Regions from separate parts of the Plantactinospora sp. A48 genome, predicted to be linked through region 1. Evidence: riboswitches for the same ligand, from Rfam matches in the RefSeq annotation. Region 1 holds a riboswitch; each other region holds the start of a gene.

Evidence for each region. A riboswitch is a leader RNA that binds a small molecule or an ion and turns the genes downstream of it on or off. The one in region 1 is predicted to bind cyclic di-AMP.
Region 2: linked by a shared signal. The riboswitch ahead of ACXN5W_RS29905 (coiled-coil domain-containing protein) and the one ahead of ACXN5W_RS07260 (C39 family peptidase) in region 1 are both predicted to bind cyclic di-AMP.
Region 3: linked by a shared signal. The riboswitch ahead of ACXN5W_RS14670 (coiled-coil domain-containing protein) and the one ahead of ACXN5W_RS07260 (C39 family peptidase) in region 1 are both predicted to bind cyclic di-AMP.

The regions. Positions count from the first base shown of each region.
Region 1 covers NZ_JBTIXF010000009.1:39,652-51,093, reverse strand. Annotated here, with positions in the region: gene ACXN5W_RS07285 (glycoside hydrolase family 3 protein) at 1-2,501, shown strand, start outside; gene ACXN5W_RS07280 (acyltransferase family protein) at 2,623-3,828, shown strand; gene ACXN5W_RS07275 (lysozyme) at 3,977-4,729, opposite strand; gene adhE (bifunctional acetaldehyde-CoA/alcohol dehydrogenase) at 4,869-7,514, opposite strand; gene ACXN5W_RS07265 (hypothetical protein) at 7,696-8,223, opposite strand; cyclic di-AMP (ydaO/yuaA leader) riboswitch at 8,651-8,790, shown strand; gene ACXN5W_RS07260 (C39 family peptidase) at 9,156-9,974, shown strand; gene ACXN5W_RS07255 (hypothetical protein) at 10,301-10,843, shown strand; gene ACXN5W_RS07250 (hypothetical protein) at 10,857-11,442, opposite strand, start outside.
Region 2 covers NZ_JBTIXF010000111.1:960-9,489, reverse strand. Annotated here, with positions in the region: gene ACXN5W_RS29910 (DUF7507 domain-containing protein) at 1-3,775, opposite strand, end outside; cyclic di-AMP (ydaO/yuaA leader) riboswitch at 4,126-4,261, shown strand; gene ACXN5W_RS29905 (coiled-coil domain-containing protein) at 4,268-5,320, shown strand; gene ACXN5W_RS29900 (hypothetical protein) at 5,309-6,001, opposite strand; gene ACXN5W_RS29895 (helix-turn-helix domain-containing protein) at 6,200-7,075, shown strand; gene ACXN5W_RS29890 (DUF397 domain-containing protein) at 7,068-7,262, shown strand; gene ACXN5W_RS29885 (ATP-binding protein) at 7,376-7,804, shown strand; gene ACXN5W_RS29880 (glycoside hydrolase family 10 protein) at 7,996-8,530, shown strand, end outside.
Region 3 covers NZ_JBTIXF010000023.1:64,877-76,318, reverse strand. Annotated here, with positions in the region: gene ACXN5W_RS14690 (carbonic anhydrase) at 77-682, opposite strand; partial or broken gene ACXN5W_RS14685 (alpha/beta fold hydrolase) at 858-1,805, shown strand; gene ACXN5W_RS14680 (HelD family protein) at 2,078-4,195, shown strand; gene ACXN5W_RS14675 (cation diffusion facilitator family transporter) at 4,331-5,245, shown strand; cyclic di-AMP (ydaO/yuaA leader) riboswitch at 5,388-5,519, shown strand; gene ACXN5W_RS14670 (coiled-coil domain-containing protein) at 5,523-6,587, shown strand; gene ACXN5W_RS14665 (hypothetical protein) at 6,724-7,323, shown strand; gene ACXN5W_RS14660 (STAS domain-containing protein) at 7,275-7,640, opposite strand; gene ACXN5W_RS14655 (hypothetical protein) at 8,188-8,616, shown strand; gene ACXN5W_RS14650 (BON domain-containing protein) at 9,468-10,136, shown strand; gene ACXN5W_RS14645 (DsbA family protein) at 10,209-10,808, shown strand; gene ACXN5W_RS14640 (LuxR C-terminal-related transcriptional regulator) at 10,876-11,442, opposite strand, start outside.

The DNA of each region.
Region 1 (11,442 bases):
CCTCGGACGGCCGGCCGCTGGACAGCGCCACCCGGGTCGGCTGGCGTACGGCGACCGGCACGGCCACCCCCGGCACGGACTACCGGGCGGCCTCGGGAACGGTCACCTTCCCGGCCGGTACCGCGTCCGGCACCGTGATCCGGGTCGGGGTGGACACCCTCGCCGACGGCGCGGGGGAGACCGCCGAGACGATCCCGCTGTCGCTCTCCCCGGATGGCGCGGCGCGGGTCGAGCGGCAACCGACGGTCGTGCTGAACGCCAACGGACTGCCCTATCTGGACTCCCGACGGCCCGTCGACCAGCGGGTCGAGGACCTGCTGCGCCGGATGACGCTGACCGAGAAGATCGGCCAGATGACCCAGGCCGAGCGGGCCGCGGTCGACAGCGACCCGACCCTGATCGCCCAGTGGCAGCTCGGCTCGGTGCTGTCCGGTGGTGGTTCGACGCCGGCCAGCAACACCCCGGCCGCCTGGGTGGAGATGGTCAACCGGTACCAGGCGCAGGCGCTGAGCACCCGGCTGCAGATCCCGATGATCTACGGGGTCGACGCGGTGCACGGGCACGGCAACGTCCTCGGTGCCACCGTGTTCCCGCACAACGTCGGGCTCGGTTCCAGCCGCGATCCGGGCCTGGCGGAGCGGGTCGGGCACGCCACCGCGGCCGAGGTGCGGGCCACCGGGATTCCCTGGGACTTCGCGCCCTGCGTGTGCGTCTCCCGGGACGAGCGGTGGGGTCGTAGCTACGAGAGCTTCGGCGAGGACCCGGCGCTGGTGATCCGGATGGAGTCGGTGATCGACGGCCTCCAGGGACGCCGGCCGGCCCAGCTCGACGACCCGGACCGGGTGCTCGCGACGGTCAAGCACTACGCCGGGGACGGCGACACCAGGTACGACCCCAGCGCGGTCGGTACCGGTCGGTACCCGATCGACCAGGGCATCACGGTCACCAACCGGGCCGACTTCGAGCGCCTCGACCTGGCCCCGTACGTCAGCGCGGTGCGTGAGCACGACGCCGGCAGCGTCATGCCGTCGTTCTCCAGCGTCGACTGGACCGAGGACGGCGTCGGCAATCCCACCAAGATGCACGCCAACCACGAGCTGATCACCGACGAGCTGAAGGGGAAGATCGGCTTCGACGGCTTCCTGATCACCGACTGGGAGGGCATCCACCAGATCCCCGACCCGGCGGAGCCGGACAACACGGGGCTGACCGCGTACAAGGTGCGGGTCGGGGTGAACGCCGGCACGGACATGTTCATGGAGCCCAACACGGCCAGGCAGTTCGAGGACCTGCTGCTGGCCGAGGCGAACGCCGGGCGGGTCAGCCAGACCCGGATCGATGACGCGGTACGCCGGATCCTGCGCAGGAAGATGCAGCTCGGGCTCTTCGAGCACCCGTACGCCTCGGCGGCCAACGTGGACCAGGTGGGCAGTTCCGCGCACCGGGCGCTCGCCCGGGAGGCGGTCGCGAAGTCACAGGTGTTGCTGAAGAACAGCGGTGGCCTGCTGCCGCTGCGCCGGGACGCCAAGCTCTACGTCGCCGGCCGCAACGCCGACGACCTGGGCAATCAGGCCGGTGGGTGGACCATCACCTGGCAGGGCCAGTCGGGTCAGGACGTCATCCCCGGCACGTCGATCCTGGAGGGCATCCGCGAGGTCGCGCCCCGGGCCCGGGTGACGTACAGCGCCGACGCCTCGGCGCCGACCGCCGGCGCCGACGTCGGGGTGGTCGTGGTGGGCGAGACGCCGTACGCCGAGGGGTTCGGCGACGTGGGCGGCCCGGTGTGTGACTGGTGTACGACGCCGCAGCACGAGGCGAAGTCACTGACCCTGCAACCGCAGGACCGGGCCGTGGTGGACAAGGTCTGCGCCGCCATCGCCCGCTGCGTGGTGCTGGTGGTCTCCGGCCGGCCGCAGGTGTTGAGCGACCAGCTCGGTGAGATCGACTCCCTGGTCGCCTCGTGGCAGCCGGGCAGCGAGGGCGCCGGGGTGGCGGATGTGCTGTTCGGTCGCCGGCCGTTCACCGGTCAGCTGCCGGTGACCTGGCCCCGGGACGTCGCGCAGGTGCCGATCAACGTCGGTGACGCGAACTACCAGCCGCAGTATCCGTTCGGTTGGGGCCTGCGGACCGACCCGGCCCGGGACCGGCTCGCGCAGGCGGTCCGGGACGCCCGGGTCGACTCCGGCGATCCTGCGGTCCGGGCCGCGCTGCGGCACCTGACCGGCGTCCTGGGACGGGACGGTTGGACCGTCGCCGGCACGCCTCGGGGCAGCACGCTGGGCGTGCTGGCCACCGCGCTGCGGGAGTTGCGATCGGCCCGGGTCGACACCTCGGCCCTGGCCGGGGCGATCGTCTCGGTGGCCCGGGACGTGGCCCAGGGTGCCGTGGCCGCCGGGGTCGCGCGGCCGGAGGCGGCGGGGCTGATCGCCGACGCCGACCACGCGTTGCTGTCCGGGGACGCGGTCGGCGCCCTCGCGCTGCTACGCCGAGTGGCGAGCTGAGCACTCTGCTCGATGGTCAGGGGGTTGTGGTGCCCGACAAAGGCCGCGCAGGCGGCACAAGCGGGCATCACAACCCCATGATCGAAGATGCCGGCCGGTCCGCCCGCTAGGGTGACCCGCCATGGGTTCGAGCACTCCCGCCAACCGGCTGCCCTCGCTCACCGGACTGCGCTGGGTCGGCGCCATGCTGGTCTTCGGCTTCCACGTCGGGACCATGCACGTGATCGCCGACCCGGGCATCAAGGCGGTGACCGACCGGATCTTCACGCTGGGCCTGTCCGGGGTGCAGTTCTTCTTCATCCTCAGCGGCTTCGTGCTGGTCTGGTCGGCCCGGCCGGGGGAGCGCCGGCGCACGTTCTGGCGTCGCCGGTTCGCCAAGATCTACCCGAACCACGTGGTCATGTGGGCCGTGGTGCTGGCGGTGGGGCTCTGGCTCGGCCGGCCGTACGACCTGCGGGTCGCGCTGACCAACCTGTTCCTGGTGCAGACCTGGACACCGAAGGTCGGCTGGTTCTACAGCGTGAACACGGTCAGCTGGTCGCTGAGCTGTGAACTGTTCTTCTACCTCTGCCTGCCGCTGGTGCTCCCACTGGTGCGGCGGGCCCGGGTCTGGGTGCTGTACGGCGTGGTCGTCGCGATGCCCCTGCTGATCCTGGCGCTCTGGCCGGCCCAACGCCTCGTACCGGAGGTCGACCGGTGGTGGTTCACCCAGGTGTTCCCGGTGGTGCGGTCGCTGGAGTTCTGGCTCGGGGTGGCCGCCGGCGAGCTGATGGTGCGCGGTCGCTGGCGCGGCCCCGGGCTGTGGACGGCCACCGGCATCTTCGTGGTCACCTGGACGGTCGCCACCGTCTGGATACCGGCACAGGCCTGGACCACGGTGCTGGCCGCCGCGTACGTCCTGGTGATCGCGGCCGCCGCCGACGCGGACATCCGGGGTCGCTGGTCGCCCTGGCGGTCCCGGCCGATGCGCTGGCTCGGCGAGGTGTCCTTCGCGTACTACCTGGTACACGTCTTCGTGGTGACCAGCGTGCTCACCTGGCTCGGCCGGCCGCGTGGCTTCCCCGGCTGGTGGGGGCCGGTCGCCGCGGTCGGCTTCCTGCTGCTCAACCTGGCGGCCGCCGCCCTGCTGCACCGGTACGTGGAGACGCCGATGATGCGGCTGCTCGGCCCGCGCCGCCGCGGGCCGGTCCGGGTCCCGGCGCCCCGCCGACCGGAGCCGGCGGAGAAGTCGCTGTCGGCGGAGAAACCGCTGGCGGCCGAGAAACCGGTGTCGGCGGAGAAGCCGGTGTCGTCGGCGGAGCCGGTCGCCTCCGCGCCGTCCCCATGATCCGCACGATCCTGCCCTTTTAGTGGACCGTTCCGGGCAGCCGGACCTGACAACGCAAGATCGTGTGGATCATCGGGACCGGACCGGGACTGACCGCGTGGACGGGTGCCGCGGTGGTCGCGGCACCCGTCGGGTCAGGCGCGGAGGGTCAGCACGATCCGTTGCAGGCCAGCACCTTCAGTCGGTCGAGGGTGCCGTTCCAGACGTCCTGGTCGCCCGGGAACGTCCCGGACGAGGACCACTGCCAGAAGGAGTACGTACCCCAGCCGGCCGGCAGGGTGCCGACGCTGCTGGAGTACCGGGCGATCCACAGCGGGTCGTTGGTGGCGAACTGCGACGTGTTGCCGGTGCACGTGCTCCACCAGTCGGTGGTCGTGTAGATGGTGGCCCACCGGCCGGTGCGGCTGTGGTACTGGTTGACGAACGACGCGATCCAGCTGCGCATGCTGGCCTGGGACAGGCCGTAACAGGTGGCGCCGTACGGGTTGTACTCGATGTCGAGCGCGCCCGGCAGGGTCTTGCCGTCCTTGGACCAGCCGCCGCCGTGGGCGACGAAGTAGTCGGCCTGGGTGGCGCCGCTGGTGGTGTCGGGCCGGGCGAAGTGGTACGACCCGCGGATCATCCCGACGTTGTACGACCCGTTGTACTGCTGGGCGAAGTACGCGTTGGTGTAGTACGTACCCTCGGTCGCCTTGATGTAGGCGAACCGGGCCCCGTTGCTCCACGCGGCGGACCAGTTGACGTTGCCCTGATAGCTGGAGACGTCCATTCCTTTGAGGCCGGAGGGTGCGGCCTGGGCGGGGGTGGCGCCGAACGCGGTGGCGACGGCGGCCGTGAGCGCCACGAGCGCGGCCGTGACTCCGGCCCTGGCTCGCGGACGCCTTCGGAGGATCGAGATCATGCAAAGCCTCCCAGGTGGGGGTGGGTCGCGGTAGCGACCTCGGTACTGAAAGGATCTGCCAGCAATTAGGTCATGGCCGGAACAAAACTTCAATACTTGAATTGAAGATTTTACCTGTAACGATGTAAGGCCCCCACCGTCACCCGCCGTGACAGGCCCGCCGCATCAGTTCCCGCATGTCGTCGATCATCGGCATCCGGGGGTTCGCGGGCGCGCACTGGTCGAGGTACGCGTTCATCGCCTGCTGGGGCAGCGCCGCGAGGTAGCTCTCCGCCGGCACGCCGGCCGCCTCGAAGGACGCCGGGATCCCGACCGCCGCCCGGAGCCGTTCCACCGCCACGGCGTACGACTCGACGCCCTCCTCGGCAGTGGCGGCGGGCAGCCCGAGCATCTTCGCGAGGTCCTGGAACCGCTCCGGGGCGGTGTACCGCTCGTACTTCGGCCAGCCGGTCAGCTTGCCGGGCACGGCGCCGTTGTACCGGATCACGTGCGGTAACAGGATCGCGTTGGTCCGCCCGTGGGCGATGTGGAACGTCGCGCCGAGCGTGTGGGCCATCGCGTGCACGATGCCGAGGAACGCGTTGCCGAACGCCATCCCGGCGATGGTGCCGGCGTTGTGCATCTTCTCCCGGGCCACCGGATCGGCGGCGCCACCGGTCACCGACCGCTCGAGGTTGTCGAAGATGAGCCGGATGGCGTGCAGTGCCAGCGCGTCGGTGAAGTCGCTCGCGTACACCGACACGTACGCCTCGGTGGCGTGGGTGAGGGCGTCGAAGCCGCTGTCGGCGGTCACCGCCGGCGGCAGATCGGCGGTGAGCGCCGGGTCCACGATCGCCACGCTGGGGGTCAGCGCGTAGTCGGCGAGCGGATACTTCTGCCCGCTGGCCGGATCGGTGATCACCGCGAACGGGGTCACCTCCGCGCCGGTGCCCGAGGTGGTCGGCACGCACACCAGCCGGGCCCGGGAACCCAGGGTGGGAAACCGGAAGGCCCGCTTGCGGATGTCGGAGAACTTCTCCTTCATGTCCGCGAACACCACGTCGGGGTGCTCGTACAGCAGCCACATCACCTTGGCGGCGTCCATCGGGGAACCGCCGCCGAGCGCGATGATGGTGTCCGGGCGGAACGACCGGATCACCTCGGCGCCGCGCTGCACGGAGTCCATCGTTGGTTCGGGCTCGACGGTGTCGATGACCTGGACGGTGACCGGTCCCGGCCGGTCGTTCAGGATCCGGCTGATCCGGTCGACGTAGCCGAGCCGGGTCATCGTGGCGTCGGTCACGATGGTCACCCGGGCGACGTCGGGCATGTCCCGCAGGTACCGCAGGGCGTTGCGCTCGAAGAAGATCTTCGGCGGGATCTTGAACCACTGCAGGTTGTTGTTGCGCCGACCCACCCGTTTGATGTTGAGCAGGTTGACCGCCGAGACGTTGTTCGACACCGAGTTGTGGCCGTAGCTGCCACAGCCCAACGTCAGCGAGGGCAGGTAGGCGGTGTAGATGTCCCCGATGCCGCCCTGGGACGCGGGCGCGTTCCAGATCACCCGGACGGCCTTGACCCGCAGCCCGTACGCCTCGGCGACCGCGGCGTCGTCGGCGTGGATGACCGCGCTGTGGCCCAGCCCGTCGAACTCCACCATCTGCTCGGCGTACCGGAATCCCTCCTGCTGGTCGTGCGCCCGCAGCACGGCCAGGACCGGGCACAGCTTCTCCCGGGTGAGTGGCTCCGCCGGGCCGACCCCGCCCGTCTCCACCAGGATCAGCGAGGTGTCGGCGGGGACGCTGAACCCCGCCTGTTCGGCGATCCAGGACGCGGACCGGCCCACCGCCTCCGGGTTGATCCGCCCGCCCCCGCGTTCGCCGCCCGCGCGTTCGCCGTCTGCGCCGGCCGGCGGGAAGAGGAACCCCTCCAGCAGCGCCTTCTCGGCGGCGGTCGCCAGGTGGGCGTGCAGCCGGCGGAACCCGGCGAGCGCGGCGTCGTACACGGTGTCGTCGAGGATGACGGCCTGTTCCGAGGCACAGATCATGCCGTTGTCGAACGTCTTCGACAGGACGATGTCGTGTACGGCCCGGTCGACGTCGGCGCTCGGATGCACGTACGCCGGGACGTTGCCGGCGCCCACGCCCAGCGCCGGCTTGCCCGCCGAATAGGCGGCCCGGACCATGCCGTTGCCACCCGTCGCGAGGATCACCGACACCCCGGGGTGCCGCATCAGGGCACCGGTGGCCGCCACCGACGGCTCCTCGATCCACTGCACGCAGTTCTCCGGGGCGCCGGCGGCGATCGCCGCGTCGCGGACCACCCGCGCGGCCTCGGCGCTGCACCGCTGGGCGGCGGGATGGAACGCGAAGATGATCGGATTGCGGGTCTTGAGCGCGAGCAGGCTCTTGAAGATCACCGTGGAGGTCGGGTTGGTGACCGGGGTGACCCCGGCGACGACGCCGACCGGATCGGCTATCTCCACGATGCCGTCGACGTCGTTCCGGCTGATCACGCCCACGGTCTTCAGCCCGGCCATGCTGTGCGGAACGTGCTCGGCGGCGAACATGTTCTTCACCGCCTTGTCCTCGAAGACCCCGCGCCCGGTCTCGGCGATCGCCAGTTCGGCGAGCGCACCGTGCCGGTCCAACGCCGCGACGGACGCCTTGCCGACGATCCGGTCGATCTGTTCCTGCGTGTACGACCCGTAGTCGACCAGCGCCTTCGCCGCGGCCGTGACCAGCGCGTCGACGGCGGCGTCCACCGGTCCGGGCACCTGGTTCAGCACAACTCCGCCCTCCTCCACCGGGCGTTCGATACGCCCACGCCGATCATCTCGGCCGGGCCACCACCGTGACTGCGGGCGAAGGGCTCACCGGACCCGGGCCATAGGTCCCGCCGTCACGCACCGGCAGGCCGGGCCCGGGTCGGATGGTCGATCGCCGGGCTGTCAGCGTGGGCCCCCGCACGGCTGGCCAGGGCGCCGGTCAGGGCCGGCGTCGGGACCGCGGCAGCGCGGCGCGCGGTGCCGGCCCGTCGCCCGGGGACCGGGCCGAGGCCAGTTCCGCGCGCTGGGCCAACCGCCGTAGTCGACGCCCGACCACCCGGTCGCTGTGCCAGGCGATCCACAGGCACAGCGCGGCCAGCGGCAGTTCGACGACGAGCGCCAGCACCACGGACAGCAGCAGGTCCGGGCCCGGTGAGGTGGTGACGTCGAACCAGGCGTCCACCGCCAGCATGGTGGCGGTGGCGGTCGCGGCCATCGCCACCCGCCGGTGTCCCCGGTACGCCTGGACGGCCGTCAGCGCCAGCAGGAGGATCAACCCGACGTCGAAGCCCACCCAGGCGGCCCGGTAGTGGGCGGCCACGGCGTGTCGGGGGAGGGTGGCGGCGAGGTAGCCGACCCAGGGCACCGCGAGTGCCGCCAGCGCCGCGAACACCGGCGCCACCCAGCGGGGGGCCGGGCGGACGCTGGCGCCCCCGCCCTCGTCGACCGGCAGTTCCGAACCGCTCATCGCCCGACCCGCCATCTCTCCGACCCCCGAACGGATCGCCCAGACCGACCTCGAACGGCGGGACCGCCCGGATCCACCCGATCGGTGCGATCCCGACACCGAGCGGATCAGCACGGATTCGCCCTACCCATCCCGCCCGGGTGGCGAAACCATACCGGGTACCCGCTCGTCCGTCGGCTACCCACTCCGAACCCCTTGTGTCCCATCGGCGCCGCCTTGGGTGTTTCGGTGGTCGAGTGGCTCACCGGTAATTGTCGAGAACGATGACCGGTGTCACTTCCGTCAGCGGGTCGAAAATCGGTCAACGTGTCTTCCAGGAGCGGTGTTGCTCACTGTTTAGCCAGCTCACGGGCTTGGCAGGAGCGGGAGGAGCCCAGTAGTGTCGTCGCGTCCATGTTGGTTTGTTGGCCACTGTTGGGTGGCCGCCGACACGGATCCGCTTAGTCGTCCACAACGAGCCGGGGACCCAATTTCTTTCGGGGTGAATCCGCGGGTGCAGACCCGTGGTAGGGCGATCTTCCCGCCCGAATCCGTCAGCTAACCCGGTAGGCGGTTTCGGAAGGAGTTCTTCTTCGTGCACCACTCACCCCCGGGGATCCCCCCGATCCCGATCCCGACCGGCGTGTCCGCGCCCGATCCCGCTCCGACCGGAGCGGCGTCCTGACCGAGGCTCGCCAGTCGAGCCAGGCCCGTCACGCGAGCACCGCCGGTTGAGGTGGTCCGATCCCGGCCACCTGTTCCCCCGGATCCGCCTGCCGTGGGTGAAACCCCCACCCGCGACGGCGGTCGACAAGCCACACCACGAAGACCCGACCGGACGCCCCGCGCGCCCGCGTCCGGTCGCCGTGCTCGCCCGCGGGTCCTGGCCTGGCGGAGCCGCCGATCCACCGCGCCCCCGGGCGGGCGGGTCGGGACTTCCCTGGAGGATCCCCGTGAAGCTTCGTTATCCACAGCAGTTCCGTTCCGCGCTGGGCCGGCCCGCCGGCCGAGTCGCGCTGGTCTCCGCGGGCGCCGCCATCGCGGCCGTGGTGACCGGCGTGACCGTGACCGGCGTGGCCGAACCGGCCGACCAACCGGTCCAGACCCGGGTCGCCGCCGAGCTGGCCCAGCCGGCGGAGGCGGCCCCGGCCGAGGTGCCGGCCGTTCCGTCGGCCACCGCGGCGCGGTCGTCCGCGCCGAGCCCCTCGCAGACCAGGTCGTCCGCGCCGGCGAAGCCCGCCAGGCCGGTCGCGCCGAAACCGCCGGCCGCCCGGTCGCTGGCCTACGACTACGAGGCGCAGATCAACGGTTACTACTGCGGTCCGGCCGCCACCCGGATCGCGCTCACCGCGGCCGGCCTGCACCCCAGCCAGGACAGCCTGGCGGCCCGGCTGAACACCACCGAGAACGGCACCGACTCGGCGGCCGACACCACCCGGGTGCTGAACAGCGTCGCCAGGACCAACTTCTACTCGACCCGGGAGATTCCTGGTATGCCGACGACGGGGCAGGTCAGCCGCCTGCGGTCCGACGTCGTGACCGCGATCGCCAGCGGGCACGCCATCGTGGCCAACATCGTCGGCAGCCAGGTCGACACCGAGGGCGGCTGGCACGACTACAGCGGCGGTCACTACCTCACGGTGGTCGGCTACCGGGACAACGGCCGGGTTCTCAAGATCGCCGATCCGGCGTTCGTCAACGGCCAGAGCCAGTACTGGATGAGTGCCGACGACTTCGCCGCCTGGATGGCCACCCGCGGCTACTCCGCCTGATCGGCACCCGATCACCAACGCGCCGGCCGGTGTCCGCAACCATGGACACCGGCCGGTGTCGATCCGGCGGGCCGTTCGGGTGACCACCGACGTGCCACCGAAGGTCCGGCCCGATCTGGCGACGGAATGGCCGTCAGGTGGAGACTCCGGGCTGCGGGTGGGTAACCGGCGTGTCGTACGCGACCTGGGGTGACCCTGGTCGTCGCGACCGTCGCCGATCATGTTTGGATACCGATATGTCTGTTCAGCGTGGTGCGGGTCCCGCACGCGGCCGTCGACCGGCCGGGGATCCGCCGCCGGCGGGTGGTGGGCGACGCTGGGTAGCGGTGGCGACCCTTCCGGAGCTCGCCCGGGCACTGCTCAGCGACGATCTGGGTGGACGGGACGAGGTGCCGCGACACGTCGCCGACCGGGTGACCGCCGAGGCGGAACGGTGGGCGGCATACGGGTTCGGCGCCGAGAACATCCGGCCGTGGCTGGACCTGCCGCCGGAGGCGGCCGCGTACCTGGTCGAGCGGGGTGTCCTGCCCCGGGTGCTGGACCTGCCGGTCGAGCTGGCGCCCGCACCGGTGGCGCTCAAACTGGCCATCACCAGCGGGCGGCTGCCGGTCGAGCGGGCGTACGAGCTGCTGGTCGCCACCGGGGAACACCGGCCGGCGGCGGACGCGCCGGCGGCCCCCGAGCCGCCCGCCGGACAGCCGGCCGGACACCCCGGCGGTACGCGCGACGAGGCGCCCCCCAGGGTCGGGGTGACGTGGTCCGGGCCGACCATCGGCGCGGTCCCCGACCGTGGCGCGGACCGGGACCGGGACCGGGATCGGCGCCCGGTGGCACCGGTGATCTTCTCGCACGGTACGCCGGAAGGCTGACCTCGGCCGGGTGTCACCGCCACGGCCGGCGGCCGGTGTCCGGCTGGTAGAGCCGGTACGCCCCGATCGTCCGCACCACGCCGCTGGCGCCGCGCTGCTCGAGGAACCGCTGGAAGGCCCGGTCCGCCGGCCCGTCGAGGTCGAACAGGTACCCGGGCCGGGGTGCCGCGTCGACCTGCTGCCGGTAACCCGCCCACCGGTTCTGGCCGGGCCGCAGGCGCTGGTCGAGCACCGCGCAGGCGACCCGCTCACGGGCGTTGAAGACGAGCCGGTCGCAGGTCCAGTACTCGGCGTAGACGTACCGGACACCGGCCAGCCGCAGCGCGGTGGCCACCTGCCGCGCCTGCCGCTCCTCGTCCCGGGTCGGGCCGACCCGACCGAGGAAGTCGGCGGTCGCCCAGACCATCGTGGTGGTCAGCGCGGCCAGCAGGACGGTGGCGACCCCACCGGCGAGGATCCGGCCGGGTCGGTCGGTGCCGAGCCGCCGGTCGGTGCGGAGCCGCCGGTCGCCGAGCCAGGTCGCGGCCCGCCACAGCGGCCAGAGCATGATCGGCAGCGAGACCTGGAGCAGGGACAGGTAACGGGCGCTCTGCAGCGGC
Region 2 (8,530 bases), on a different contig from region 1:
CCAGCATCAGCACGATGCCCGACAGCAGCACCAGGCCACCGCCCCCGACCAGCGGGACCAGGACCGAGCTACCGGTCACCGGCAGTTTGCCGTGCCCGGGCCAGTGCGGGGGCCAGGGCCCCGGCTTGGGCCCATGTTTGATCTTGACGGGGACACACAGCGTGGACTCCCGGGAGACCGGCTCGGCGCCCGACGGCGTCGTTCCGGTCGCGGTCGCCCGGTCCTTGATGCACCGCCCGTGCGCGTCGGCCGGCGAGACCGTGTAGACCGCCTCACAGGTGGTGCTCTCGCCCGGGGCGAGCGTGACCGAGCCGTTCGGCGTGTGCTCCGGCCCGCAGGTGATCGGTCCCAGGTTCTCCGGGCTCGCCGGCGGGACCAGGGTGTCGGTCACGGTGACCCCGGTCAGGGTGACCGAACCGGTGTTGGTGACCACGAACCGGTACCGGATCCGCTGGCCCACCCTGTGCGCCTCAGCCGGCTCAGCGGACTTCTCCACGGCGATGGTCGCCCGGGTCACGGTCACGGTGGCCGAGGCCGGGTCCGACCGTACGGGTGACGGCGGTTCCTGACCGGGCACGGTGGGCGGGGTACCGATCGCGACGGCCGTGTTGGTGATCGTCCCGGCCTTGATGTCGGCCCTGGTCACGGCGTACGTCGCGGTGCAGGTCGTGTCCTCCCCCGGCGCCAGCGAGGTGCTGCCGCAGGTGATCGCCGAGGGGGTTCCGGTGCCGGAGAAGCTGGTCTCCTCGACCGTCACGTCGGTCAGCACGGTGTCACCGGTGTTCGTGACGACGTACCGGTAGGTGACGACCTCGCCCGGCTCGGACACCACGTCCGGGTCGACCGACTTGGTGAGCCCGATCGACGGGTGCAGGATCGGGATGTCCACGTCCGACGGTCCGGAAACCGGCGGCGGCCCGCTGGGCGGGGTACCGGTCGCGGTCGCCACGTCGATCAGCGAATCCTGCCTGAAGTCGACCTCCGAGACCGTGTACGTGGCTCGACACTCGATGGACTCGCCCGGCGCCAGCGTTACGGAACCGTTCGGTACGTTGTTCGGCCCGCAGGTGATCAGTGTCAACAACAGTCGGCTGGCGGGGGGCAGCAGGGTGTCGTTGACCGTGACCCCGGTCAGGGTGACGCCCCCGGTGTTGACCACCCGGTACGTGTACGGCACCTGCTGCCCCGGCATGGTGATGGCCACCGTGGTGGAAGATTTCGTCACGTCGATCCCGGTCCTCGGTTCACCGGCGGGGATGGTCAGCCCGGCCGGGTCGGAGTCGATCGGCGGGCCCTCCGGCGGAGTGCCGTGCGCGGTCGCCGTGTCGTCGAGCGATCCGTGATCGATGTCCGCCTGGCTCACCGTGTACGTCGCCGTACACGTCGTGGACACCCCGGGCGCCAAGGTTGTGACCGGGCAGGTGATCGGACCCAGATCCGAGTCCGACGACGGCGGCGTCTGCACATCCGTCACGGCGATGCTCGACAGCGTGACCCCGCCGGTGTTGACCACCACGAACCGGTATGGCACCTGCTGACCGGCGACCGTGATCGTGGTCGTCGTCGACGACTTCACCACGGTGATCTCCGCGCTCAGCGGCGTCGCCGGGATGGTCAACAACGACGGCGCCGAGTCCACCGGAGTGGTAGTCCCCGGCGGGGTGCCATGCGCGATCGCGGTGTCGGAAACCTCACCGATGTCCAGGTCCGCCTGGCTCACCGTGTACGTGGCCGTACACGTCGTCGACGCCCCCGGCGCCAGCGTGGTCACCGGGCAGGTGATCGGACCCAGATTCGCGTCCGACGACGGCGGGGTCTGCACATCCGTCACGTTCACGCCCGACAGCGTCAAGCCGCCGGTGTTCACCACGTGGAACGAGTACGGCACCTGCTGACCGGCGACCGTGATCGTGGTCGTCGTCGACGACTTCACCACGGTGATCTCCGCGCTCAGCGGCGTCGCCGGGATGGTCAACAACGACGGCGCCGAGTCCACCGGAGTGGTAGTCCCCGGCGGGGTGCCATGCGCGATCGCGGTGTCGGAAACCCCGCCGTTGTCCAGGTCCGCCTGGCTCACCGTGTACGTGGCCGTACAGGTCGTCGACGCCCCCGGCGCCAGCGTGGTCACCGGGCAGGTGATCGGACCCAGATCCGAGTCCGACGACGGCGGGGTCTGCGCGTCGGTGACGTTGACGCCGGTCAGGGTCAGCCCACCGGTGTTGGTGACCTGGAACCGGTACTGCACCTGCTGACCGACGGTGGTGATGGTGCCGCTGGTGGAGGACTTGAGCACCGAGATCGCCGGGGTCAGCACCTCGGCCGGAATGGTCAGGTCGGACGGTTCGGAGCTGACCGGCGTGGTGCTCCCGGTCGGGGTGCCCTGGGCCGTCGCGGTGTCCGAAACCCCACCGTTGTCCAGATCCGCCTGCGTCACCGTGTACGTCGCCGTGCAGACGGTTGATTCCCCGGGGTCGAGCGCGGTCACCGGGCAGGTGATCGGGCCGAGGTCCGCGTCCGACGACGGCGGGGTCTGGGTGTCGCTGACGGCTATGTCGGTCAGCCGGACGCCACCGGTGTTGACCACGTGGAACGAGTACGGCACCTGCTGACCGACGGCGCTGATCAGCGAGGTGGTCGACGACTTCACCAGGTCGATGCTGGCCTCGGTGGGGCTGCCGCAGGACAGGGTGGTGCTGAACGGGAAGTAGTGGATCTCCCCGCCCTCGTGGTCGAGGGTCCGGGTGATGATGCTGCCCTCGGTGTTGCTGGCGGACAGGTCGATCAGGTCGGCGTTGGGCGCGTAGATGCTGCCGTCGACGGTCCGGGCCCCGGCGGTGAGGGTGAGCTGGGTGGCGGTCGGGAAGTTGATCAGTACGTACCGCGCCTGCTGGCCGCCGATGCCGGAGAAGTTCGGCGCGTTCCACGCGAAGACGTTCCCCACCCCGCTGGTGTCGACATTGATCAGCAGCGGGGTGTTCGCCGTGGGCTGGTCGGCGAAGGTCAGGGTGTCGATGTTGTTCAGGTCCGTGGCACTGAGGTTCAGCACGTTCGTGACGCCGCTGGTCAGCGTGACCACGGCGTTGCTACCCGGCGGGATCGGCCGGGGCAGCACAGCTCCGTTGGGCGTACGGAGCACCACGGTGTTCTCGCAACCGGAGAGCCCGGTCGAGGTGGTCCGGAAGGACTCGAAGGCGGCGGCGAAGTTGATCGGCGAGGTGGGGCCGACATTCGCGGGCGGCTGCCGGATCGTCAGTTCGACCCGGGGATGAGCCTCGTAGTCGTTGGTCGGCAGGATGCGGGTGTTCACCGCGGCACCGTTGTTGTCGGTGTCCCGGACGAAGGTGCCGGTGAGGTTGCCGATCTTGGCGTAGCCCTGGGAGAGCACCTGGAGGCGGGTGCCGGGGACGCTGGCGGCGAAGTTGACCCGTCCCCCCACCACCAGCGCCGACGGCTGGCTGTCGCCGGGGACCACGAACGAGCCGGCGGTGTTGTTGGCGAGCTGGTAGTTGCCGAAGGAGAGATCACCTCCCACGGCCATGGTGCCCTCGTTCTCGTCGTGGACCACGTTGGCGTTGCCCTCGGTCATCACGCCGAAGCTCAGTGCCGGCGCGACCGGGTTGACCGGTCCGATCGCCGCCGCCGTGACGGTTGGTGCCGGATCCGTGTCGTCCGCGGCCCATGACGGAACGGCGGGGATCGTCGCGACGAGTGCCGAGAGGGCCGCGACTGCGGCGACACGCCGCCACCGGCCTGCCCACCTGACTGACCTGCTCATTTTTCCCCCGATGACTTGTTTGTGGCGGAGCATAACCATTTGGGGGAAATCAGGAGATAAGTACCTGAAATCCGATTCTTCCATCGAACTCCCGCGACCGCCCCGCCAACCTTCGACGACCACCCCGCCACCCGGGTCGAGCCGGCCCCCGTACCGGCCCGAATGGCCCCTTCATCACCTTGAGTAACCGACGAATATGTTCTGTCGTCGATCCGGCGGACGCGCGCTCAAGCCTCCAGCTTGGACACCTGTGTGATGGATCAGCTACACAGCGACGCGACGGTGGCCCCCGTCCATCACCGTGAGGTAACCTCACGCCCGGTCATCGCCGATAGGCGCGCGTGGCGCCTGCGGTGGCGCCGCCTAATCACCCATCCGGGTGAGTCGGGGAACCAGGTAACTGGGGCTAATCCGCGTCGGACGCGGTAGGGGCAGCTTCCGTCCCGAGCCCGGCAGCTAACCCGGCCGGCGGTCACGGAAGGACAGAGCGGATTGGCACTGCGACCGATGTGGTGGAGTTCGGTGATCGCGGCGGTGGCGACGCTGGTCGTCGCGGTCGGTCCCGGACCCGCCATCGCCGCCCCCGGCACTCCGAATCCCTCCTCAACCGGACAGGGTCCCGACGAGGAGAGCCCGTCCGGTCACACCGGCGACGGGGATGACCGGCTGCTCAGTGAGGCCCTGGAGACGGCCAACCGCAACTACGTGACGGCGAAGGCCAAGCTCGACAAGACGTTGAAGCGGCAGCGGGAACTCGCCGACGAGGCGCGCCGTGCCGACGAGGCCCGGGACCGGCTGGCCCCGGACATCGGCCGGATCGCCGTCTCGGCCTACCGGGTCGGGCCCGCCGGCCAGGCGGCGATGCTGCTGGACAGTTCCTCGCCGGACGACTTCCTGGCCCGGGCCACCGGCCTCAACGAGATCAACCAGGTCAACGACGGCAAGATCGCCGAACTGAACGCCGCCCGCGACCGGGCCCGCGCGGCCCAGGCCGCCCTGGACGAGGAGGTCCAGGAGGAGAAGCGGCTCACCGCCGTCATGGCGAAGCAGAAGGAGAACGTCGACAAGTCGCTGGACCTGCTGGGTGGCAACCGGCAGATCGGCAAGGGCTTCGTCTCCGCCACCTCGCCGGTGGCGAAGGCCGCCCCCCGGGCCGCCGACGGCAGTTGGCCGCGCGAGTCCTGCAACAAGAAGGACCCGACGACGAGCGGCTGCGTCACGGCCCGGACCCTGAACGCCTACAAGGAGACCCGCAAGGCCGGGTTCAACCGGTTCGCGGGCTGCCACCGCAATGGCGGACCGTTCGAGCACCCCAAGGGCCGGGCCTGCGACTGGTCACTGATCAGGAGCGGCTTCGTCCACGCGCAGAACAAGGACCAGATCCTGTACGGCAACAACCTCGCGGCGTTCCTGATCCGCAACGCCGACCGGCTCGGCATCTACTACGTCATCTGGTACAAGCAGATCTGGTTCCCGGCGACGGGGTGGAAGTCGTACAGCGGACCGTCGGACCATACCGACCACGTACACATGTCACTGCTCTGATTCTCGCGGCTGCCGCCGGTCCAGTCCTGGCGGCTGCCGCTGGCGACGGGTGACCGGACCATCCGGCCGCGCCGGTCGACCGGTGGCCGGGCCGACCGGCTGGTCGGTGGCCGGGCCGACCGGCTGCCGGCGTTGGCCGGCGGCCGGACCGTCCGGCTGCCGGCGGGTCCAGCCGACGAACCGGTCGAACAGCTCGGCCGGGGTTACCGACGGTGCCCCGGAGCAGGCTTCGAACAGATCGGCGATGGCCGTGTGCAGGCACTCGGCCATGAACATCGACAGCCCCACCGGGTCGTCGACGTAGAGGCTCCGCAGGTCCGCGCGGGCGGGGCGACAGGGCCACGGGAACGCACAGTCCCGGCAGATCCACAGCGGTGCTATCGGATTGTGCCGCACGATGATCGGGTGCCGGACGGCCGACACCGGCCGGCGGATGGCTGGGGGTGTCGGCCGGCCCGCGAGCGCGGCAACCCGTACCAGCACCCGGACGGGCCCGCCGTGGACGCCCCCGGCGGCCACCGGAACGCCGGCCAGCACGATCCACTCCATCGACCGGGGGTCGACACCACCGGTGTCCGCCACCTCGGTGACCCGCATCCGGAGGCGACCGTGTCCGGACAACCAATCCGACTCGCCCACGTCGATCAACTGGCCGACCTCGACCAGGGGGCCGTCTTCCACCGCCGCCACCTCCGCTTGCCCGGCGCCCGGAGCACGCCCTGCTGGCGGCGCTCCTGACACCGGCTACCTCGAGGTCTACCGGTCCCAGTCCAGGGTTGCAACGGATCTGATCGAGAATTTCAGTCCGGTATTGACACTGACTCGCGCGGAACGGTAGAGCTGTCTCAAACGGCACAACGAGAACGTGAGGGGCGAGACGTGACACAAACGGATGCCGGGTCGAGCGTGCCCCGGCGACAGCTCGGCCGATACCTGAAACAGGCTCGGGAAGAGGCCGGTGTCGCCATCGAAGCGGCGGCCAAGGAACTCGAATGGTCCCGGGCCCGGATGTACCGGATCGAGGCCGGCTCCACATCCCTGCGCTCCCACGACGTGAAACTGATGTGCCAGCTCTACGGGGTGCCCGCGGACCTGACCGAGGCGCTGACCAGCCTCGCCCGGGAGACCAAGGCCCGAGGCTGGTGGCAGGCGTACGGCGACGCCGTACCGAAATGGTTCGAGCTGTACGTCGGCCTTGAGGCCGCCGCAAGCCAGCTCCGGCAGTACGAACCGGCCCTCATCCCCGGATTGCTGCAAACACAGGAGTACGCCGCCACCGTCATCGGCAGCAAGCCGGGAATCGCTGAGGACGCGGTCGCACAAGCCGTTGCCCTTCGGCTCGAACGCCAGCAACTCTTGACCAGAACCAGGCCGAGACCACCGAGGCTTGACGTGATCCTCGACGAGGCGGCGCTACGCCGCCGGTCGCCGGGAATGCCGGAACAGCTCGACCACCTGCTCCGGGCCGTCGATCGACCCAGCGTACGGATTCGAGTGGTTCCGCTCGTAACCGTCCCGCATCATGCCTCGTTAGCCGGAGGATTCGTGATTCTCGACTTTCCCCGCCTCGGCACCCGGCCGGCCGAGCCGACCACTGTGTACAGCGAGTCATTGACCGGAGCGCTGTACCTGGACAAGCCGGAAGAAGTGGCGGCATATGCCGAGGCGTGGGAAATGTTGGAAGGCTACGCTCTGGACGCCGACGAATCAGCACGCCTGCTGGCCGAAATCAAGGAGAGTGGCAACCATGAGTGACCTTCCCGCTGGCGCGCGCTGGCGCAAGAGCAGCCGCAGCGGCAGTCAGGGCAACTGCGTTGAGGTCGCCGGCAACCTTCCCGGCATCGTGGGGGTGCGGGACTCCAAGGACCCGACCGGGCCGGCCCTGGCGTTCGCCCCGGTCGCATGGACGAAGTTCGTCAGGGACCTGCCCCGGCAGCACTGACCGCACCACGACGAAACCCCCGGTCCGCATCGCAGGGATCGGGGGTTCGTTTTTTGACCCCCAAGGTCGCCCCCGCAGGGATGACGAAAGCCCGCGCTGGGTAATCCGGGGCGATGGGACCGCTGCGTACATCACCGCCGCTGCCAGAGGCCGTTGAGCTGCGCCGATGGGTACTGGACTCGCCAACCGAACTGAGTGGGTTGCGCGCTTCCCTGCACGAGGCGTTGACCGGCCACGCCCTGTTGGCGGGCGAGGCCCTGGACGAGGTCCCCGAACGGGTCGTGCTGGTCGCCACCGAACTGGCCACCAACGCGCTACGCCACGGGCTGCCCCCGACGACCGTGCGACTGCTCTGCCATGACGACCATTTCGTACTCGACGTGGCCGACCGCGACCTGCGGTCCATGCCGGAGCTCTCGGACACCCGGCCGCTCGGCTCCGGTGGTCGCGGCCTTCAGCTTGCCCGCGCGTTCTCCCTGGAGGTGGGCTGGTACGCCACCGAGGACACCAAGCACATCTGGGCCTCCTTCCCGCGCACCTGAGGGGCCCGAGCGTCCGGACCGGGGGCGGGATCGAAACTTTCGAAGCCATATCCGCGTGTGCGGCAGGATCTTCGCCCATAGACGTCCTTGATGTTTCCGAAAGTTTATCGGTAATATTCATCGACGCTCGTCGAGCACGGGCGAGTCGTAGGCCAGATCCGCTCTGCCGCGAGCCCGGAAGGTAAAGCCAGATGAGAACCGATCCGCTACCCGACCACCGGCCGATGGGAGCCCGTCGAGGCACCCGCGCGGCCGTGCTGGCCGGGACCGCCGGCGCGCTCGCCGCCGGGCTGGTGCTGACCATGGCCGGCTCGGCCAGCGCCGGCACCACGCTGGGCAGCGCGGCGGCCGAGAAGGGCCGCTACTTCGGCACGGCGGTGGCGGCGTACAAGCTGTCCCAGTCGGCGTACACCACGATTCTCGACCGTGAGTTCAACATGATCACGCCCGAGAACGAGATGAAGTGGGACGCCACCGAGCCCAACCAGAACCAGTTCAACTATTCCAGCGCCGACCAGATCGTCAACCATGCCCTGTCGCACGGCCAGCGGATGCGCGGCCACGCCCTGGCCTGGTACGCCCAGGAGCCCGGTTGGGCCCAGAACATGTCCGGCACCGCGCTGCGCAACGCGATGATCAACCACATCACCAATGTGGCCGGTCACTACAAGGGCAAGATCTTCTCCTGGGACGTGGTGAACGAGGCGTTCGCCGACGGCAGCAGCG
Region 3 (11,442 bases), on a different contig from region 1:
ACCTGAAACGCCCCGCCGCGCTTCCGCGCGACGGGGCGTTTTCGGTATGTTTCGGCGGTTTCGGCGTGGTCGGGGCTCAGCCGAGCAGATCCACCCGGCCGGTGTCCAGGTCGTAGATCGCCCCGACCACCTCAACCGACCCGGCGGCCACGGCAGCCGCCAGCGGCTCCCGGGAGGCCAGCTCGGCGACGGTCCGACTGATGTGCCGGCGGGTGGCCGCGGAGGCCACGTCCGGGTCGTCCAGGCCCACGTCCAGGACCGCCGGGGCGATCTCGTCGACCAGATATCCCAGGGCGCCGTCCGGCCGTTCGCCGCTGCGCAACGCGCCCACCGTGGCGGCGACCGCACCACACCGCTCGTGTCCGAGCACCATGACCAGCGGCACCGCGAGAGCGGTCACCGCGAAGTCGATGGACCCGCGCACCGCCTGGTCCAGCACGTGCGCGCCGGACCGCACCACGCACATCGACCCGAATGTCTGGTCGAAGATCGCCTCAAGTGGCACCCGTGAGTCGATGCAGCCCACCACCACCGCACCTGGCTGTTGGCCACCGGAGGCGGCCGCGGCCGCCTTGACGTTGTGCCCGTGTATCGGTTGGCCGCTGATGAACCGCTGGTTCCCGGCGAGCAGATCGGCCAGTGCCGCCGCCGGGGTCCGCGAACTGACGGACCCGGGGGACATACTCGAAGGACGCTCTCCCGGCACGAGGGTGGGATCGCTCGATCGCGTCGACATCTAAACAGCTTGGCGCCTGAACCCCCCAACCGGGAAGCGGGTTGCGAGTCTTCTCACTTCGCCGGTTCGTCCCCCCCGCCGAGCGGGTAGATGCAACGTCCCAGTTCGATGGGGAGGCGGCATGCCGGAACAGGCCAGCTCCGGGACGCGCCGGGGCAGCCCGGACACGGTGCTCCGGGTCGCGCTCACCGACGGGGTCGACCTGCACGTCGAGATCACCGGCCCGGCGGACGCCCCGGCCACCGTCGTGCTGCTGCACGGCTGGACCCTGGACCGGCGGATCTGGCACCGTCAGGTGGCGGCCCTGCGCACCGAGTTCGGTCCCGACGTCCGGGTGATCAGCTACGACGCGCGCGGGCATGGTCGGTCCGGCCGCACCCCGCTGTGCGGGGCCACTCTGGGACGGCTCGGCGACGACCTGGCCGAGGTGCTCGACCAGCTGACCGCTGCCGGTCCGGTGATCCTCGCCGGCCACTCGCTCGGTGGGATGACCGTGCTGGAGTACGCCCATCGGCACCCCACCGCGTTCGCCGACCGGGTCGCGGGGCTGGTCCTCGTGTCCACCACGGCCGAGGGCCACGCGCACACGGCGTACGGCCTGCCGCCACGGATCACCCGGCTCATCCGGCTGGCCGAGACCACCGGCGCCGGCGTACTGGCCCGGTGCGGGACGTTCCGACCGCCGCACGCCCTGCTCCGGGCCCTGCGCCCGACGCTGCGCTGGCTGCTGTTCGGCGACCGGTGCGAGCCGACGGACATCCGGTTGACCACCTCGGCGGTGGCCCGCGCGTCACTGCGGTCGATCGGTGGCTTCCGCGCCTCGATCGGGGCGCAACGCCGGCTGGACACCCTCGCCGGGCTGCCCGACGTACCGATCGCGGCGCTGGTCGGCGACCGGGACCGGTTGACCCCGCCGCCGTGCGCCGAATCCATCGTCCGGACCCTGCCGGCGGTGGAGTTGACCGTCTGCCCGGGTGCCGGTCACATGCTCATGATGGAACGCCCGGCCGAGGTCAACGCCGCGTTGCTCGGCGTGGTCCGGCGGGCCCTGGCCGCGGCGCCCGCCCGGCGTCGTACCGGCCGACGCGGCCCGGCCCGGGCGGTACGACGCTCCGCGCCGAAGGCCCGCGTCCCGGCCGCCACGGCCGGTACCGGCACCCCGGTCGGCGCCGGCGGCACGGCCGGCGGTGGAGCCGCGCCCAAGGTCCGGACCGGCGCCGGCCACGCCGAGGCGGCCCCTCGGACGCGGCCGGCCCGGGGCGGCGACGTATCCTGATCGGTCCCCGATCGGCGCCCGCGCGCGATCCGGCCCGCCGCCCACCGCCGTCAGGAGCCCGCACGTTGACCGACCGCACCATCCTCGAACAGGAGATCGCCGCCGAGCAGCGGCACCTGGACCGGGTGTACGCCCGGCTGGCGCAACTGCGCCAGTCGGCCGCCCGAGCCGAGCGGGAGGGTTACCGGCTGGCCGGGGTGGGCAACTTCGGCGCGCTCGTCGAGCGGGACGCGATGGTCTACCACGCCGCCCGGCGTCGGCACGTGCTGGACGCCGAACACGAGGGGCTGGTCTTCGGTCGGCTCGACCTGCGGGACTCCTCCGTGCTGCACCTCGGGCGGCTCGGCGTACGTGGTGAGCACTCCGAGCCGCTGGTGGTGGACTGGCGCGCACCGGCCGCCGCGGCGTTCTACCAGGCCACCGCCGCCGACCCGCAGGGGGTGGTACGCCGGCGGATGATCTCCTCCAGCGCCGAGCGGGTGACCCGGATCGAGGACGACCTGCTCGACCCGACGGCCGCACCCGACGGGATGCGGGTGGTCGGCGACGGTGCGCTGCTGGCCACGCTGAGCCGGGTCACCGGCACCGGGATGCGGGACATCGTGGCCACCATCCAGCGGGAGCAGGACGAGGCGATCCGCTCCCCCGCCTCCGGTGTCACGATCGTGTCCGGCGGACCGGGCACCGGCAAGACCGCCGTGGCGCTGCACCGGGCGGCGTACCTGCTGTATTCGGACCGCGCCCGGTTCGCCGGCGGCGGGGTGCTGGTGGTCGGCCCCTCCGGGGTGTTCGTCAACTACATCTCCTCGGTGCTGCCCTCGCTGGGCGAGGACACCGCCACCCTGCACTCGCTCGGCTCGATGGTCGTCGGCCTGACCGCCACCCGCACCGAACCCGCGCCGGTGACCGGGGTGAAGGGGTCGCTGCGGATGCGCCGGGTGCTGGAACGCGCGGCCCGGGACGCGGTACCCGGTGGGCCGACCGAGCTGCGTCTGCTGTACCGGGGACGGCTGCTGCGGCTGCGCGCGGACGAGCTGGACCGGATCCGCGATCGGGCGCTGCCGCGCGGGGCGCGTCGCAACGAGGTACGGCGGGCCGGCATCGACGGCCTGTTCGCGGCGCTCTGGGCGCAGGCCCGCGAGGCCGGGGGCGGCAGTCCGTCCGGGCGGCGCGAGTTCGAGGACGAGCTGGCCGAGCGGTCCGACTTCCGGGACTTCATCCGCGCCTGGTGGCCCCGGCTGCACCCCTGGCACGTGCTGGCCTGGCTGGCCGATCCGGCGCGGCTGCGGTCGTACACCGCCGGCCTCCTGTCCCCGGCCGAGACCGAGCTGCTGGTCGACTCGTACCGGAAACTGGACGCCGAGGGTCCGTCCATCCCGGACGTGGCGCTGCTGGACGAGCTGGACGAGCTGATGGGCCGGCCACCGAGGCCGGCTCGCAAGCGTCGCGACCCGTTCCTGGTGGCGGGTGGGGTACGCGAGGTCAGCACGTACGCCGACCGGGAGCGCGCGGCCCGCGCCGAGACGGTCCGGCGGGACGAGGACTACCGGGAGTACGCGCACGTCGTGGTCGACGAGGCGCAGGACGTCTCGCCCATGCAGTGGCGGATGCTGGGTCGACGGGGCCGGCTGGCCTCGTGGACCGTGGTGGGTGACCCGGCGCAGACGGCGTGGACCGGTGACCCGGCGGAGCTGGTCCGGGCCCGGGACAAGGCGTTGGGGCGGCGGCAGCGGCACGAGTACACCCTGTCCACCAACTACCGGAACTCGGCCGAGATCTTCGCGGTGGCCGCCGAGGTGATCCGGGAGCTGGATCCGGACCTGGTGCTGCCGACCGCCGTACGCAGCACCGGTGTCCCGCCGGTGGCCCGCACCGTCCGCCCGGACGAGTTGCCGGCCGCCACGGTCGAGGCCACCGCCAAGCTGCTGACCGAGGTGGCGGGCACGGTCGGGGTGATCACCCCGGTACCGCGCCGGGACGAGGTGACGGACTGGCTGCGGGAGCTGTCCGGACCACGGTTGCAGGTGGTCAACGCGGTGCAGGCCAAGGGGATGGAGTACGACGGGGTGGTGCTGGTCGACCCCGCGGGAATCCGGGCCGACTCCCCGGCCGGGATCCGGACCCTGTACGTCGCCCTCTCCCGGGCCACCCAACGCCTCACCACCATCACGCTCACCTCCTGACCCTCGCCCGGTCAGCCGAGGACCACGTTCACAGCGCCGCCGACGGTCCGGCCCGCGGTCCAGGTGCCAGTTGCATATATAGCAATGTGAGCATAGCTTGGGTTGGGAGGGTGACCGGTGACGGAGGGTGGTCAGGTGGGCGCGGGGCACGACCATGGCGGACAGGTGCTGCGGGCCGCGGACCGGCACCGCGGACGACTGTGGGCGGCATTCGCCATCCTCGCCGCGCTGATGGTGGTCGAGGCGGTCGCCGCGCTGCTCACCGGCTCCCTCGCGCTGCTCTCCGACGCCGGGCACATGTTCACCGACGTGCTCGGCATCGGCATGGCACTGGCGGCCATCACCGCCGGCCGGCGGGCCGGTAACGACCCGCAGCGGACCTTCGGCCTCTACCGCCTCGAGGTGCTGGCGGCGCTGGCCAACGCCGTGCTGCTGTTCGGCGTGGCGCTGTACGTGCTGGCCGAGGCCATCCGCCGGTTCGGCGACCCGTCACCGGTGCGACCCGGCCCGATGCTGGTGGTGGCGTTCCTCGGGCTGACGGCCAACATCGCCGCCTTCGGCCTGCTGCGCGCGGGCGCCAGGGAGAGCATCAACGTGCGGGGCGCCTACCTCGAGGTGCTGGGTGATCTGCTCGGCTCGGTCGGGGTGATCGTGGCCGCCGGCACCATCGCGCTGACCGGCTGGTGGTGGACCGACCCGCTGGTGGCGGTGGGCATCGGCCTGTTCATCCTGCCCCGCACCTGGCGACTGGGGCGGGCCGCCGTCCGGATCCTGGTGCAGGCCGCACCCGAGCACCTGGACGTGCCGGCCGTGCGGGCCCGGTTGTGCGCGCTACCCGGCGTCGCCGACGTACACGACCTGCACGTCTGGACGCTGACCCCCGGCATGGAGGTGGCCTCGGCCCACCTGACGCTGCGGCCGGAGACGGAGGTCGGTGACGTGCTGACGGCGGCCCGGATCGCCCTGCACGAGGAGTTCCGGATCGAACACGCCACGTTGCAGGTGGAGCCGGCCGCCCGACCGGACGGCTGTGGCTCCGCCGGCTGGTGATTAGGGGACCCTTAAGTTTCGGCTGTCCAGGTGGACTTTTCTGACAATTACCCCAAGACATCGAGGTGTCGACGGAGCCACCTCGGCCCACCGGCCGTAAACTCGGCTCCGGTTTCCGCCGGGAGGCGCCCACCGGTGCCTGCGGAAACCGCCGCCTAATCGCCCTCGGGCGAGCCGGGGAACCACGTACCAGGGGTGCATCCGCGCAACCGCGGTAGGGATCTTCCGTCCCGAACCCGTCAGCTAACCCGGTCGGCGGCTGACGGAAGGACGCTTCATGGCACCTGCTGGACGTACCGTCGCGATTCTCGCGGCGTTCCTGGCGGCGGCACTGCCGCTCGCCGTGTCCCCCACCCCCGCCGCCGCGGCGCCGCTCGCCGGCCTGCGGGCCGCACCGATCGCCGGCCTGCGGGCCGCGCCTGGCGACACCGACAACGAGGGCGGATCGGCCAGCCTCCGGGAGCAGCTCGACGCCGCCTCCCGGGGCTACCTGGACGCCAGGGCGAAGCTCGACAACTCCACCAAGCGCCAGAAGGACCTGGCCAGACACCTGGGTGAACTCGCCGGCGAGGTGGAGATGCGCAGCCAGACCGTCGGCGAGCTGGCCGGGGCGGCGTACCGCACCGGGCGGCTCGGGCCGGTCACCGCCCTGCTCAACGCCACCTCACCGGACGGCTTCATCGACTCGGCGGCCCGGCTCCAGGCGGTGGCCGGCAACGAGGACCGGCAGCTACGGGCGTTGCTCGACACGCGCGATCAGGAGACCCGGGCCAAGGAGGCGATCGACAAGGAGATCGGTGAGCAGCGCACCCAGCTCGCCGTGATGGCCAAGCGCAAGCAGCAGGCCGAGCGGGCCCTCGCGGTCTCCGGTGGTGGCGGCAGCACCACGGGTACGGGTGGCACGTCCCGGGCCGTGGCCAAGCCCGCGCCCCGCAACTCCGACGGATCCTGGCCACCCGAGTCGTGCAGCGTCAACGACCCGACCACCTCGGGATGCATCACCCCGCGCACCCTGCACGCGATGAACGAGGCGAAGGCGGCCGGCTTCAACCACTTCGTCTCGTGCTACCGCAGCGGCGGATCCGGCGAACATCCCAAGGGCCGGGCCTGCGACTTCGCGGCCGCCAAGGGCGGGTTCGAGGGCGTCGCCACCGGTTCGGACAAGACGTACGGCAACAACCTGGCCGCGTACTTCATCAAGAACGCCAGCCGGCTGGGCGTGCTGTACGTGATCTGGTTCAGGCAGATCTGGCTGCCGAGCAGCGGCTGGAAGGCGTACAGCGGCGGCAACGGCGACCCGTCCAGCGACCACACCAACCACGTGCACCTGTCGGAATACTGACTCTGGCTGTCCCCGGCCCGCCTCCGGGCCGGGGCACCGGCCGTGACCGGCCACCGCCGGGTACGTCCGGTGTCGTACGCCGGAATCCGCTTCGGGCACCACGACGGGCGCCCGCTCGCCCGGCAGCATCGGCACCATGAGGATCTCGCCACGCGCCCGTAAGGCGTTGCTCACCGCCCACGTGGTCACCTCGGTCGGTTGGCTCGGTGCCGACCTCGTCCTGCTGACCTTCGGCATCGCCGGGCTGGTCGGGGCGGATCACGCGGTGGTCTACCCGGCGGCCCGGTTGGTCGCGACGGTGCTGTTCGCGCCGCTGTCCGTGGCGGTCTGGGTGATCGGACTGCTCAGCGGGCTGGTCACCCCGTGGGGCGTGCTGCGCTACAAGTGGGTCGTCGCCAAGCTGGTGCTGACCACCGCGATGCTGCTGCTGGTGCTGTTCCTGCTGGTGCCGATGGTCCAGCATCTCGCCGACGCCGGGGCGGCCGCGACGGCACGCGACCGCGCGGACCTGGTGATAGCGCCGACGGTCTCGTCCAGCCTGTTGATCTTCATGACCGCACTGTCCAGCTTCAAGCCGTGGGGCCGCACCCCTCGGGGACGCCGGACGCCGGGCACCGGCCAGGGCCGGCGGGACGCGAAGAAGAGCGGGATCCCAGGCGACGGCCGGAAGGCGGCCGGACGGCCCGCTCAGACCCCGGGCAGGGGCGCCTCGGAGGCGCTGGCGCCCGCGAAGTAGGGCTCGGGGGCGCCGAACAGCCCGAGCAGGCCGGTCACCCACAGCTGGCGGTGGACGAACCTGCTCGGCTCGGTCACCACGAGCTTGACGCCGCTGACCTCGGCCATCTGGAAGCCGCCCACCATCGCGCTGATGCCGACCGAGTCGATGAACGTGACCCGACGCATGTTGAGCTCGATCCGGGAGGGTCGGCCCTTGGCCAACACGCCCGCCACCGCTTCGCGCACCTCAAACGCCGTATCGACGTCGATCTCCCCTTCGGGCGAGATTTCCACGATTCCACCGGGCAGTATCGACGTGCTGATCGACAGGCTCACGCGAGCACCTCCACTCGCCCGTACCGGGCGCCTCTAGTACGCGGGCCGCGACCGAGCGTATTCCTCGCCGGCTCCGGTCGCCACCCCTCCGGCCGAGCAATCTATGCGGCCAGAGGGAATTACCCGGACATTTCCGGGCAACTCACCCAACGTTTCACCACGGCGCACCGGAGCCCTCGCTCCGATTGGGCCGCGGCATCCCACCCTAGCCGTCCCACGCCACCCCGCCAGTCGAATAGCCCGGCCCACCGCCGCTGACCACGGCAAAGACCCGGCAGTGGCATTCACCACGAGTCGCCCGCGTCACTCGCGAGCCGGTCAACGCGCCGGTCGACGGGCGGTCCGCATCGGCCAGCCGCGACGGGGCGTGCTGATATCCTGACCGTTCGTGATCGAGCGGTACGGCAAGATGCGATCACGAGGCGTGATCGCGAGTTTGCCACCGGGCCCACGGGGGCACCTCGGGGAAGGTAATCGCAACTGCGCCGAGCCGGACACATCTGTCCGATGTGGTCAGTGATGTTCGGCAGCCGAGGAGGGACCACCGATGTTCGGAACCAACCTGCTGGACCGCCGGGGCAGGACCGAGCGGATCGCCGACCAGGCGTGGGAACATCTGGTCGCCGCGGTCAACTCGGCCGGAGAGACCGTCCGTGACGCCGCGCTGGACACCGCTCAGTCGGCCCGGTCCGCGACGGCGGGGCTGACCGACGACGCGCGGGACCGGGTGGGGTCGGTGGCGGACGAGGCATGGCAACGCGCCAGCCGGGCGTTCGACGCGCTCGCCGGCCGGCGCCCCGGCCTGCCCTGGGCGTACCTGATCGGTGCCGGCCTGGTCGGCGTGGCCATCGGCTGGGCGGCTGGTACGGCGGCACGGACCGCCATGGCCAGGGACAACACCGCCCTCGGGTCGACCGATCAGGTCGAGTTCGTCGACGTGGACCGTCCGGGGTCACCGGTCGCCCGCGACAACTGAGGATCAGGCGAGGACACGCCAACCCGCGAACGCGCGGTCAGGCGTACCACCGGAAGCCGGGACCGCCGGCGACGACGCCGGGGCCGACGGGGTGGGGCTGCCGTCCGTTCCCCGGCTCGGCCCCGGTAACGCCGATGCGCTGGTCACCGGCGCGGTTTCCGGGGCGGAGGAACCCGTCGGCGACGGCGGGCCGACACCGTCCGTCGGGTTCGCGGTGCCGGTCGGTCCGCCGGTCGAGCTGGCCGGCGGCCAGGTCGGCGGGCCGGATGTGACGCCGCCCGGCGCCGGATCGGGCGGCCCTACCGGCATCGGCCTCGGCGCCGTCGGGCTGACGGATCCGTCGCCCCCCGGCCCCGGTGCGTCGGCGGGCCGCGACGCACCGCCGGAACCACCCGAGGTACCGATCCGGACCGTTGGCGGCCCGGTCCCGGACCAGCTCGCCTCCGCCGCGGGAGGCCGCATCGCCGGAACCGGCCGGTACAGCAGGCTGCCGATCCAGAGCGCCGGGCCGAATCCGGTCACCACGATGCCCGCGAAGAGGGCCGCCGCCTGCCGGTCCATCCGTCACCTCCGGACTGCCGAGGGTCCGGGCACCCGCCCCGGCGCCGTACGCCGTCGGGCACCGAACGGGATCATCGTGACACCCCACGACGTCGCCCGTCCGGGTCGTGCCGGACATCCGACCCGGCGGAAACGGCGCCGAAACATCCCTCATCCACGCCGGGTGAGGTCGGCTCACCGCCGTGCCGGGAACACTCGTGGTACGGCGGGCCCGGTGCGCCGCCGCGGACGCGACCGGCGCGACGCGAGCCGGCCGGTGATCAGGAACCGTCCACCGGAAGGAGCGACCCATGGTGACGGCGACGGCCGACCAGGACCTCCAGCGGAACGTCCTGGCCGAACTGGACTTCGATCCCCAACTGCGGCCGAACGAGATCGGCGTGGTGGTTTCCGACGGCGTGGTCACGTTGACCGGCTGGGTGGACAGCTACGCCCGACGGTGGGCCGCCGAACGGGCCGCGCACCGGCTGTCCGGGGTGCTCGCGGTCGCCAACGACATCGAGGTGCGGCTGAACAGCACCGACAACCGCAGCGACGCCGAGCTGGCCACCTCGGTACGGCGGGCGTTGGAGTGGGACGCCTTCGTACCGGTCGACGACCTCGACGTGACCGTCTCGGACGGTTGGGTGGTGCTGCGCGGTGAGGTGGAATGGGAGTACCAGCGACGCGCGGCGGAGCGTTCGGTCCGGCGGCTGACCGGGGTGGTCGGCCTGACCAACGGCGTCCGGGTGATGCCCCGGGTGCGGCCCAGCGCCGAGGAGCTGCACCGCCGGCTGCTCAGCGCCCTCGTCCGTACCGTGGCGGCCGACGCTGACCGGATCGACATCGAGGTACGCGAGGGTGCCGTCACGCTGCGCGGTTCCGTCCACTCCCGGCTGGAACGGCGGGAGGCCGAGGGCGTCGCCTGGTCGGCCCCGGGGGTCACGGACGTCCGGAACGAGCTGATCGTCTCGCTCTGACCCGACGTCCGGGTGCCGCTCCACCCGGTCCGGGTGATCCCGGATCACCCGCGCCGGGACCAGCATCGGACCATGACTGGTCGGGACGACCCCGCCATCGCGGGTGCCGGCATGGGCAACACGCCCCTGCAGGTGACGGTGAGTCGGCTGCGGGTGCCGGTGGATCCGGCCGACCATGTCCGCGGTCCGGCCGACGCTCCCGTCACCATCATCGAGTACGCCGACTTCCAGTGCCCGCACTGCGGCCAGGCCGCGGCCAGCCTGCGGGACGTGCTCCACCAGCGGGCGGACGTGGTACGGCTGGTGTTCCGGCACTTTCCCGTGGTCAACGTCCACCCGTACGCCGAGATGGCGGCCGAGACGGCGGAGGCGGCCGGCGGCCGGGACCGGTTCTGGCAAGTACACGACTGGTTGTTCGACCATCAGGAGCAACTCGACCCGGTCCACCTGTCGCTCGGGGCCCAGCAGGCAGGCGTCGACGTGGACGCCCTGTCCGCCGAGGTCAACGCGCACCACTGGCTGGACCGGGTGCGCGCGGACTTCGTGGGCGGCATCCGCAGCGGCGTGAACGGGACGCCCACGTTCTTCGTCAACGGAGTACGGCACGAGGGCGGGTACGCCCTGGCCGACCTGCTGGCCGCCATCGACGCCGCCGCCACCACCGGCGACTGACCGGAAAGGAAGGGCCCCCTGTTATCGGTTTCGGTATCGGAAGGGGCCCTTCCTAACGGTTCGGGAGTCAGATCAGGTGCAGCTCGCGAGCCCGGGTGACCGCCTCACGCCGGCGGCTGGCGTCAAGCTTGCGGTAGATGTTGCGGACATGCGTCTTGACCGTGTTCACCGACAGCGACAGCTCGCTCGCTATCTCCACGTTGGACAGGATGCTCTGCAGGTAGCGCAGCACGGTCAGCTCCCGCTCGGTCAGCGGCTCACCGAGCGCGACCGGGGCGACAGCACCGACCGGCGGCGGCTCGGTGCCCCGTAACACCTCGGCCAGCATTGGCCAGTGCCCGGTGCCGGCATCCAGTCGCGCGGCCAGCAACTCGCGGACCGACGGGTGGGACCGGGTGAACACCCGGCGGTAACCCTCCGGATCGGCGAGGTCGAGGACCCGTTCGACGATCCGGCCGGCCCGCCGGCCGTCACCGCCAGCCGAACCGGCCGAGCCAGCCGAACCGGCCGCGCCGGCCGAACCGGCCGAACCAGCCGAGCCAGCCGAACCGGCCCAGGCAGCCGAGCCGGCCAGAGCGGCCAGGGCGGCCAGCAGTCCGGCTTCCAGGCGTACCGGCAACGGGCAGTCGGCGGC